Actomonas aquatica: one gene and its partner. Each later gene encodes a partner of the first gene's protein in a complex. Links are inferred from orthologs where the notes say so. Each region holds a gene or a part of one and is shown on either strand. Other genes may lie near its edges.

Region 1 (5,605 bases):
AGAGCCGTTGGCGCGCTCATCGGCGAGCTGATCGAGCACCAGCCACTGAGCCGGGGTGCAGCGACCGCCCGGCAGACGCACGCGCAACATGAAGGAGAACGCCTTCTCCAGCTTGGCCTGGCGACGCTCTTTGCGCAGGTCACGGTCGTCCTGCAGGTAGAGACCGTGGAATTTGGTGAGCTGCTGATTATCCTCGGAAATCGCGCCAGTGGACTCATCCAACAGCTCCTCCGCGATGGTTCCGCGCAGGAAGTTGGAGGCAGTTTTGATGCCTTCGTTGGCAGACAGTGGCTGGGGGGCGTCTTGGTCGTTGCTCATGAGCGAACGGCGAAGTTGAGCCGAGAACCTCCCGCCATCAAGTGTGATTTAGTAATTTAGGTAATTTAGTAAGGTTATCTAGGAAGGCATGCCTTCCAACAAAAAGCCGGCCCAGATCGGGCCGGCTTTGGAAAATAGGAACAATCGAGCGAGGACCGCCCGTGAGCGCCGTTTAGTAGCGGTAGTGGTCGGGCTTGTAGGGACCGTCGACCGACACACCAATGTAAGCGGCCTGTGCCGGGGAGAGCTTGGTGAGCTTCGCGCCGATGCGATCGAGGTGCAGACGAGCAACCTCTTCATCGAGGTGCTTCGGCAGACGCATCACCGTCGGCACGTAGGTCTCGCGCTTCTCCCAGAGGTCGAGCTGAGCCAGCACTTGGTTGGTGAAGGAATTCGACATCACGAAGGACGGGTGACCGGTGGCGCAACCGAGGTTCACGAGGCGGCCTTCGGCGAGCAGGTAGATGCTCTTGCCGTCGGCGAAGGTGAACATGTCGTATTGCGGCTTGATGTTGGTCCGCGTCACGCCGGCTTCTTTGTAGAGCTTGGCGACCTGGATCTCGTTATCGAAGTGACCGATGTTACAGACGATGGCTTGGTCCTTCATCCCCTTCATGTGATCGAGGGTGATGATGTCCTTGTTGCCGGTCGTGGTAACGTAGATGTCGGCAGTGCCGAGCGTGCTCTCGATGGTGTTAACCTCGTAACCTTCCATCGCGGCCTGCAGGGCGTTGATCGGGTCGATCTCGGTCACAATCACGCGAGCGCCGAAGCTCTTGAGGGAGTGGGCGCAGCCCTTGCCGACGTCGCCGTAGCCGCACACGCAGGCGACCTTGCCGGCGATCATGACGTCGGTGGCGCGCTTCAGGCCGTCGGCCAGCGACTCGCGGCAACCGTAGAGGTTGTCGAACTTCGACTTGGTGACGGAGTCATTCACGTTGATGGCCGGCACGAGGAGCTGGTTCTTTTCGGCCAGTTCGTAGAGGCGATGCACGCCGGTGGTGGTCTCTTCGGAGACGCCCTTCCACTCCTTGGCGATATCGTGGAAAATGGTCGGGGTCTCGGCGTGAACCTTCTTGAGGAGCTTCTTGATGACTTCCTCTTCGTCGGAACCGGACTCGGTATTCACCCAGTCACTACCGTTTTCGAGCTCGTAGCCCTTGTGCAGGAGCAGGGTTACGTCACCACCATCGTCGACGACGAGCTGCGGGCCGAGACCGTCGGGGCCGACGAGAGCCTTCCACGTGCAGTCCCAATATTCTTCGAGGGTCTCGCCCTTCCAGGCAAACACCGGCACGCCGGCAGCGGCGATGGCGGCAGCGGCGTGGTCTTGGGTCGAGAAGATGTTGCAGGAGGCCCAACGGACCGTGGCGCCAAGGTCGACGAGCGTCTCAATGAGGATCGCCGTCTGGATGGTCATGTGCAGCGAACCGGTAATGCGCACGCCGGCCAACGGCTTGTTGGGGAATTTTTCGCGGATGGCCATGAGACCCGGCATTTCGTGCTCGGAGATGGCGATTTCTTTGCGGCCCCAGTCGGCGAGGCCGATGTCGCGGACCTTGTAGTCGGTGGATTCAGACATGGATTAAGATGGGTTCTGAGTGCGGTGTGTTTGGGAGAGGTTTATTTGGTAAGTTTCTTCACCGCGGCGTTGAGCGCCTTGGCTTTAGTGGTGGCTTCCCACGGGAGACCGTCCTTGCCGAAGTGGCCATAGTTGGTGGTCTCGCGATAAATCGGGCGCAGCAGGTTGAGCTGCTTTACGATGGCGGCGGGTTTGAAGCTGAAGACTTCCTTCACGGCATCGGCGATCACGCTGTCAGGCACCGTGCCGGTATCGAAGGTGTCCACAAACACGCTTACCGGTTCCGGATGACCGATGGCATACGCCAACTGGACCTCGGCGATCGGCGCGAGACCCGCGGCGACAATGTTCTTGGCCGCCCAGCGCGCCATGTAGGCGGCGGAACGGTCGACCTTGGACGGATCCTTGCCGGAGAAGGCACCGCCACCATGGCGGCCCCAGCCACCGTAGGTATCCACAATGATCTTACGGCCGGTGAGACCGGAGTCGCCTTCGGGACCACCAATGACGAAGCGGCCGGTCGGATTGATGAGAAACTCAGTGTTTTTGGTCAGCAGTCCCTTCGGGATGACCTTCTTGATGACCTTGTTAATGAGCACCTTTTCGATCTCAGCGCGCTTCACGTTTTCGGTGTGCTGCGTGGAAATCACGACGTTCACGACCTCGGCCGGTTTGCCGTCGACGTAGCGCACGGAAACCTGGGACTTCGCGTCCGGGCGCAGCCACTTGGCTTTGCCCGACTTGCGCAGGTTGGTGAGCTCGCGGCCCAAACGGTGAGCAAGCATGATCGGGGTCGGCATGAGCTCCGGCGTCTCATTGCAGGCGTAGCCAAACATGATGCCCTGGTCGCCGGCTCCTTGCTCGGCGTGAGTTTTACCCTCGGCCTCACGGGCGTCGACGCCTTGACCGATGTCGACCGACTGGCTGGTGAGAAGATTCTGAATGAAAACCTTGTCGGCGTGGAAACCGTCGTCGTCGTTCACGTAGCCGATCTCGCGAATCGCCCCGCGCACGATTTCCCCGAGATTGATGGCCGACTCCAGCGGAGCGCCCTTGAGCTTCGGGATGGTGATCTCACCGGCCAACACCACGACGTTGGACTTCACCAACGTCTCGCAAGCCACACGGCTGTTGCGGTCGATGCTGAGGCAAGCGTCGAGCACGCTGTCAGAGATGAAATCGGAAACTTTGTCCGGGTGGCCTTCACCAACCGACTCAGAGGAAAAAACGAATGAATTAGCCATAGGGATACGCGGAAGACGCAACCTACGACACAAACCCGTCGCAAGTTTAATATCATCGCATCGAAATTCGATGATATGTCGTTAAACAGCCTCCTGCATTAGGATAATACCCCGGGAAAGCATGCCTGCTCGTCGGGTTCTGCCACTCGACCCCTAAGTAGATTCCCCACCATTCTCTTAGGTTAAAAATCCTCGCCCCTCCACGAAGTCTCCCGTCATTTTGCAATAGTCTGACTCTGACCTACCCCCGCGATCATGCCTGACCTCCCTATCATTGACCAAGAAGCTATCGAAAACCTGCGCATGCTCGGTGACGAGGAGGGCGACGATTCGTTTCTCAAAGAGGTCATCGAGATTTTTGTGACCGACACCCCGGTGCGGTTGACCGAACTGCGCACGTCGCTGGCCGCTGGTGATCAGACCACGTTCACGCGCGCCGCCCACAGCATAAAGGGAAGCTCCTCCAATGTCGGCGCCCAGCGCCTCGGAGCCATGGCCAAGGACCTTGAAGCCGATTCTCGTGAGCACCTCAACGGTCTCGCCCCGCGCATCGAGGAGCTCAACGCGGCCTTCCTCGAAGCTAAGACCGCGCTCGAAGCGCTCTGATTCCCCTCCTCCTGGCGTCCCCTCAAGTCGCCTGACGCACCGCGTGAAATGTGCGCCAGCTGTTCATGCCAAGAAAGCCGGTGATCAGCGCCAGCCAGAGCTGTCCGATCATCAGCGCGTAGGCCCCAAGCCCGATCGCTCCCACGATGCCTAGCGCCGATGCCCACAGCAGGCTCTTGCGGTCCCCTACACCGAACCAGAGCAAGCACCGCAGAATCTGCCCGCCATCCAACGGGTAAATCGGCAGCAGGTTGAAGATCAACAAGTTGATATTCAGCTCCTTCATGAACGCCATCCACCGCCAAAACTCACCGTAGCCGCTGCCCGTAAAGGTATCGGTCATGATGAGTAGGCGTCCGGCGTAGTAGATGATCGGGATTAAAGCCACGTTCACCAACGGCCCAGCCGCGATGCTCCACAGCTGGGCTCCAGCGCGATGGGGTGGACTCACAAACGCGATCCCGCCCAGCGGCCAGAGCACGATGTTGTTAGCCTGCCCCCCCGTCTGCCGACAGGCCAGCGCGTGGCCAAACTCGTGCAGCAGCACGATGCCAAACAGCGCCACGATCTCGATGCCCACCCACACCGGCGAATCATAGGCGCGGCTGCGCAGCTGGAAGAGGAACAAGGCAGCCAGCAGCCAGGACCAGTGCAGCCATACATCAATACCCGCGAACCGAAACAGGCGCACAGAACCATTCTGAGTGGACGTCATGCGCAGGCAGTAGGCGCAACCGGACGCCAATGCGAGTCCGCCGGGTCGATTTCCGGTGGAAAACGTCACGCGGCCGATGGGAGTTGCACGCCCCCCCAATCCGCCTACCCTTCTGCCATCGGCTGACGACGCAGCCGCCCCAGCCTGCGTCGGTGGCGCCGCCAGCCTCCTCCCCGCCCCTCCCCCAAAACCCGCACGCAGGCGAGAAAGGAGCCCGCCATGCCCGCTCAAAAAGTGCAGGACTTCCTCGATTCCCGAGACGTCCGCTACATCACCCTCAAGCACTCGCGTGCTTACACCGCCCAAGAGATCGCCGCCCGTTCACACATCTCCGGCCGCGACTTCGCCAAGACCGTCATCGTGTTTGCCAATGGCAACATGGCCATGGTCGTCCTCCCCGCCCATCAACGCATCCACTTGCCGGAGCTGCGCGACATGCTCGGCACCCTCGATGTGCATCTCGCCACCGAGTCCGAGTTTCGCGCGACTTTCCCCGATTGCGAACTCGGCGCCATGCCGCCCTTCGGCAACCTCTACAACCTGCCGGTATATGTAGCCGGTCCCTTGGCCGAAGAGGAAGAGATCGCGTTCAACGCCGGCACGCACACCGAAGTCATTCAGATGCGCTACGCCGACTTTGAGGAATTGGTGAAACCGGAGGTGTTGGAGTTCATCACCGCCTGACGGCCCACGCACCCGCGCGCCCGCCCCCCCCCCTCAGAACGAGAAATTCATCGGGTCCGCCCCGCTGCGCTCATCGCGATTCATCGCGGCGATCGCAGCCATCTCCGTCGCGTCCAATTCGAAATCGAAGATGTCGGCGTTCTCCTGCAGGCGCGCCGCCTTCGCCGTTTTGGGGATCGTCACCACACCCGTCTGCAGATCCCACCGCAGGACCACCTGCGCGATGGTCTTGCCTCGGCGCGCCGCGATTTCCGCCAGCACTGGATCGGTCAGCAACGCTCCGCCGTGCATGAGCGGACTCCACGCCTGCACCTGAATCCCCTTCTCCCGGCAATACGCCAGCAGTTCCGGACTCTGCAGGTAAGGATGGTATTCGATTTGATTCACCGCTGGCACGACGCCACTCACTTCGCGCAAGCGCTCCAGGTGCGGCACCATGTAGTTGCTCACGCCGAT
Region 2 (2,956 bases), 5.4 Mb from region 1 along the record:
TCTACGCCAAGGCCGCTGAAGCCGCCCAAGCCGCTGGGGTTGATCCCGAGCAGGCTGCCGCCGCTGCCGCTGCTGCCGCCCAAGGTGGCGCCGAGCCGAAGTCCGACAAAAAGAAGTCCGACGGCGACGTGGTCGACGCCGACTTCGAGGTCGTCGACGACGAAGACGACAAGAAGAAGAGCTAAATCCTTTCGCGCACCGTGAGTGACCCCGTCACCTGCGGTGCGCTTTTTGTGATCCTACAAATCAACAACCTTATCCCAACAAACATCCAAACAACCCAATCATATGGCCAAAGTAAGCATTAAGCCCATCGGTGATCGCGTGCTCGTGCAGCACATCGAGGAAAAGGAACAGGTCCGTGGTGGCATCATCATCCCGGACGCCGCCAAGGAAAAGCCCCAAGAGGCCAAGGTCATCGCGCTCGGCACTGGCAAGAAGGACGAGAACGGCAAAGCCGCCGCCTTCGAAGTGAAGGTCGGTGACATGGTGCTCCTCAGCCCCTACGGCGGTTCCGAGGTCAAGGTCGACGGTCAGAAATACAAGCTGGTCCGCGAAGACGACATCCTCGGCGTGATCGTCTGATCCGGCGTTCGCCTCCGTATCCAAAGTTTAAACACAAAAGAATAACTTAAGCATATGTCCGCCAAACAACTTCTCTTCGACGAAGCCGCCCGCTCCAAGATCCTGAAGGGTGTCGAGCTCCTCTCCCGCGCCGTCAAAGTCACCCTCGGTCCGAAGGGCCGCAACGTCGTCATCGACAAGAAATTCGGCTCCCCGACCGTCACCAAGGACGGCGTGAGCGTCGCCAAAGAAGTCGAGCTTCCGGACGCCTACGAGAACATGGGCGCCCAGATGGTGAAGGAAGTCGCTTCCAAAACCTCCGACAACGCCGGTGACGGCACCACCACCGCGACCGTGCTCGCCGAGGCCATCTACCGCGAAGGTCTCAAGAACGTCGCCGCCGGTTCCAACCCGATCTTCCTCAAGCGCGGCATCGACAAGGCCGTCGAGGCCGCCGTTGCCCAGCTCCACAAGATCTCCAAGAAGGTCAACGACCGCGAAGAGATCCGCCAGGTCGCGACCGTGTCCGCCAACTGGGACACCGAGATCGGTGACATCATCGCCGACGCCATGGACAAGGTGGGCAAGGACGGCACCATCACCGTCGAGGAAGCCAAGTCGATCCAGACCACCCTCGACGTCGTCGAAGGTATGCAGTTCGACAAGGGTTACCTCTCCCCCTACTTCACCACCAACCAGGAGGCCCAGGAGGCTGTCCTCGAGGACGCCTACGTGCTGATCCACGAGAAGAAGATCTCCTCCCTGCAGGATCTCCTCCCGCTGCTCCAGTCGGTCTCCAAGACCGGCAAGCCCCTCCTCCTCATCGCTGAGGACATCGAGGGTGAGGCCCTCGCCGCTCTCGTGGTCAACAAGATCCGCGGCACCCTCAACGTCTGCGCCGTCAAGGCTCCGGGCTTCGGCGATCGCCGCAAGGCCATGCTCGAAGACATCGCCGTCCTCACCGGTGGCAAGTGCATCACCGAGGACCTCGGCATCAAGCTCGAGAACGTCGAGCTGTCCGATCTCGGTAAGGCCAAGCGCATCGTCGTCGACAAGGAAAACACGACCATCGTTGAAGGCGCCGGCAAGGCTTCCGACATCCAGGGTCGCGTGAAGCAGATCCGTCGTCAGATTGAGGAGACCTCCTCCGACTACGATCGCGAGAAGCTCCAGGAGCGTCTCGCCAAGCTCGCCGGTGGCGTGGCCGTCATCAACGTCGGCGCCGCGACCGAGGCCGAGATGAAGGAAAAGAAGGCCCGCGTGGAAGACGCCCTGCACGCCACCCGCGCTGCGGTGGAAGAAGGTATCGTCCCCGGTGGTGGCGTCGCGCTCCTGCGCACCGCCAAGGCCATCGACGACGTTGCCCTCGAAGGCGACGAGAAGATCGGTTCCACCATCGTGCGTCGCGCCATCGAGGCTCCCCTCAAGCAGCTCTGCGCCAACGCCGGTGTCGACGGTGGCGTGGTCGTTCAGACCGTGCTCAAGAGCAAGGGCTCCAACGGCTACAACGTCGCGACCGACGAGTATGTCGACCTGCTGAAGGCCGGCGTCGTCGACCCGACCAAGGTCACCCGCACCGCGCTCCAGAACGCTTCCTCCATCTCCGGTCTGCTCCTCACCACCGAGTGCATGATCACCGAGATCCCGGAGAAGAAGGACCCGATGCCCGCCGGCGGCGGTGACATGGGCGGCATGGGCGGCATGTATTGATCGCCCGGTCGTTCGACCAACGTATCCAAAATTATTCTACAAACCCGTCCCGCTCGCGCGGGGCGGGTTTTTTTGTGTGGCGGTCGAGTGGGGAGGCGAGAGGCTCAGCGCAGGCTGTCGGCCGCCGCGGCGACTTCGAGGGGCACGGCGGTATGGGCGATCCAACCGCGTGTGGCGTAGGTGGTGAGCCGATCGATCTCGCCGGGCAGGTGGCGGATCAGGTTTTCTCCCTTGGCGGCGAAGAGGCGGTATTCCTCGTCCCAAGTGGTGAGCGGCGGCACGCAGAAATAGCGGCTGCCGGCACCGGGACCCTGTTCCCGCCAGGTGAGGGCGACACGGCGCATGCGGTAGGGGCTGGCCACGAGCACCACGGAGGTGAGCGGCCACTGCAGGGTCTTGGCCTTGAGCGAAAGGTAGCGGATGTTTTCGCCGGTGTTGGTGGACTCGGTTTCGAGCAGCAGTGCGTCGGCGGGAAACTCCGGCAACATATCGTGCAGGGTGGCGGCAAAGGCCCGGGCTTCAGGTTGGCCGAGGTCGGCGGAGCCGGCGCCCACACCGCCGGTGAAGATGATGCGCGGGGCGACGCCGGCGCGCCACAGCTCGCCACATTGGCGGGCGATGCGTTGGTCGAAATGGCCGAATCCAATGATGGCGTCACAATGCTCCGGCGGCGTGCTGGAGC

The links. Proteins that work in one complex are often made in the same cells at the same time.
Region 2: the proteins of metK (region 1) and groL are in contact, whole or in part, in a cryo-EM structure (PDB 8P4O), measured with the Escherichia coli proteins. The link is inferred for Actomonas aquatica from one-to-one orthologs.

The regions. Positions count from the first base shown.
Region 1 is NZ_CP139781.1:449,400-455,004, reverse strand. Bases 1,044-4,042 are described here. They hold metK (methionine adenosyltransferase), read right to left. Parts: upstream 3,145-4,042; coding sequence 1,942-3,144; downstream 1,044-1,941. Other genes in these bases: K1X11_RS01755 (M50 family metallopeptidase), read right to left, coding at 3,773-4,042; K1X11_RS01760 (Hpt domain-containing protein), read left to right, coding at 3,400-3,750; ahcY (adenosylhomocysteinase), read right to left, coding at 1,044-1,900. Also shown: K1X11_RS01775 (NADPH-dependent assimilatory sulfite reductase hemoprotein subunit), read right to left, coding at 1-318; more of ahcY, read right to left, coding at 491-1,043; more of K1X11_RS01755, read right to left, coding at 4,043-4,534; K1X11_RS01750 (aminoacyl-tRNA deacylase), read left to right, coding at 4,685-5,149; K1X11_RS01745 (aldo/keto reductase), read right to left, coding at 5,183-5,605. UniProt on the Escherichia coli protein: Catalyzes the formation of S-adenosylmethionine (AdoMet) from methionine and ATP.
Region 2 is NZ_CP139781.1:5,836,242-5,839,197, forward strand. It holds groL (chaperonin GroEL), read left to right. Parts: upstream 1-639; coding sequence 640-2,274; downstream 2,275-2,956. Other genes in the region: dnaK (molecular chaperone DnaK), read left to right, coding at 1-185; K1X11_RS22300 (GroES family chaperonin), read left to right, coding at 289-585; K1X11_RS22310 (YdcF family protein), read right to left, coding at 2,379-2,956.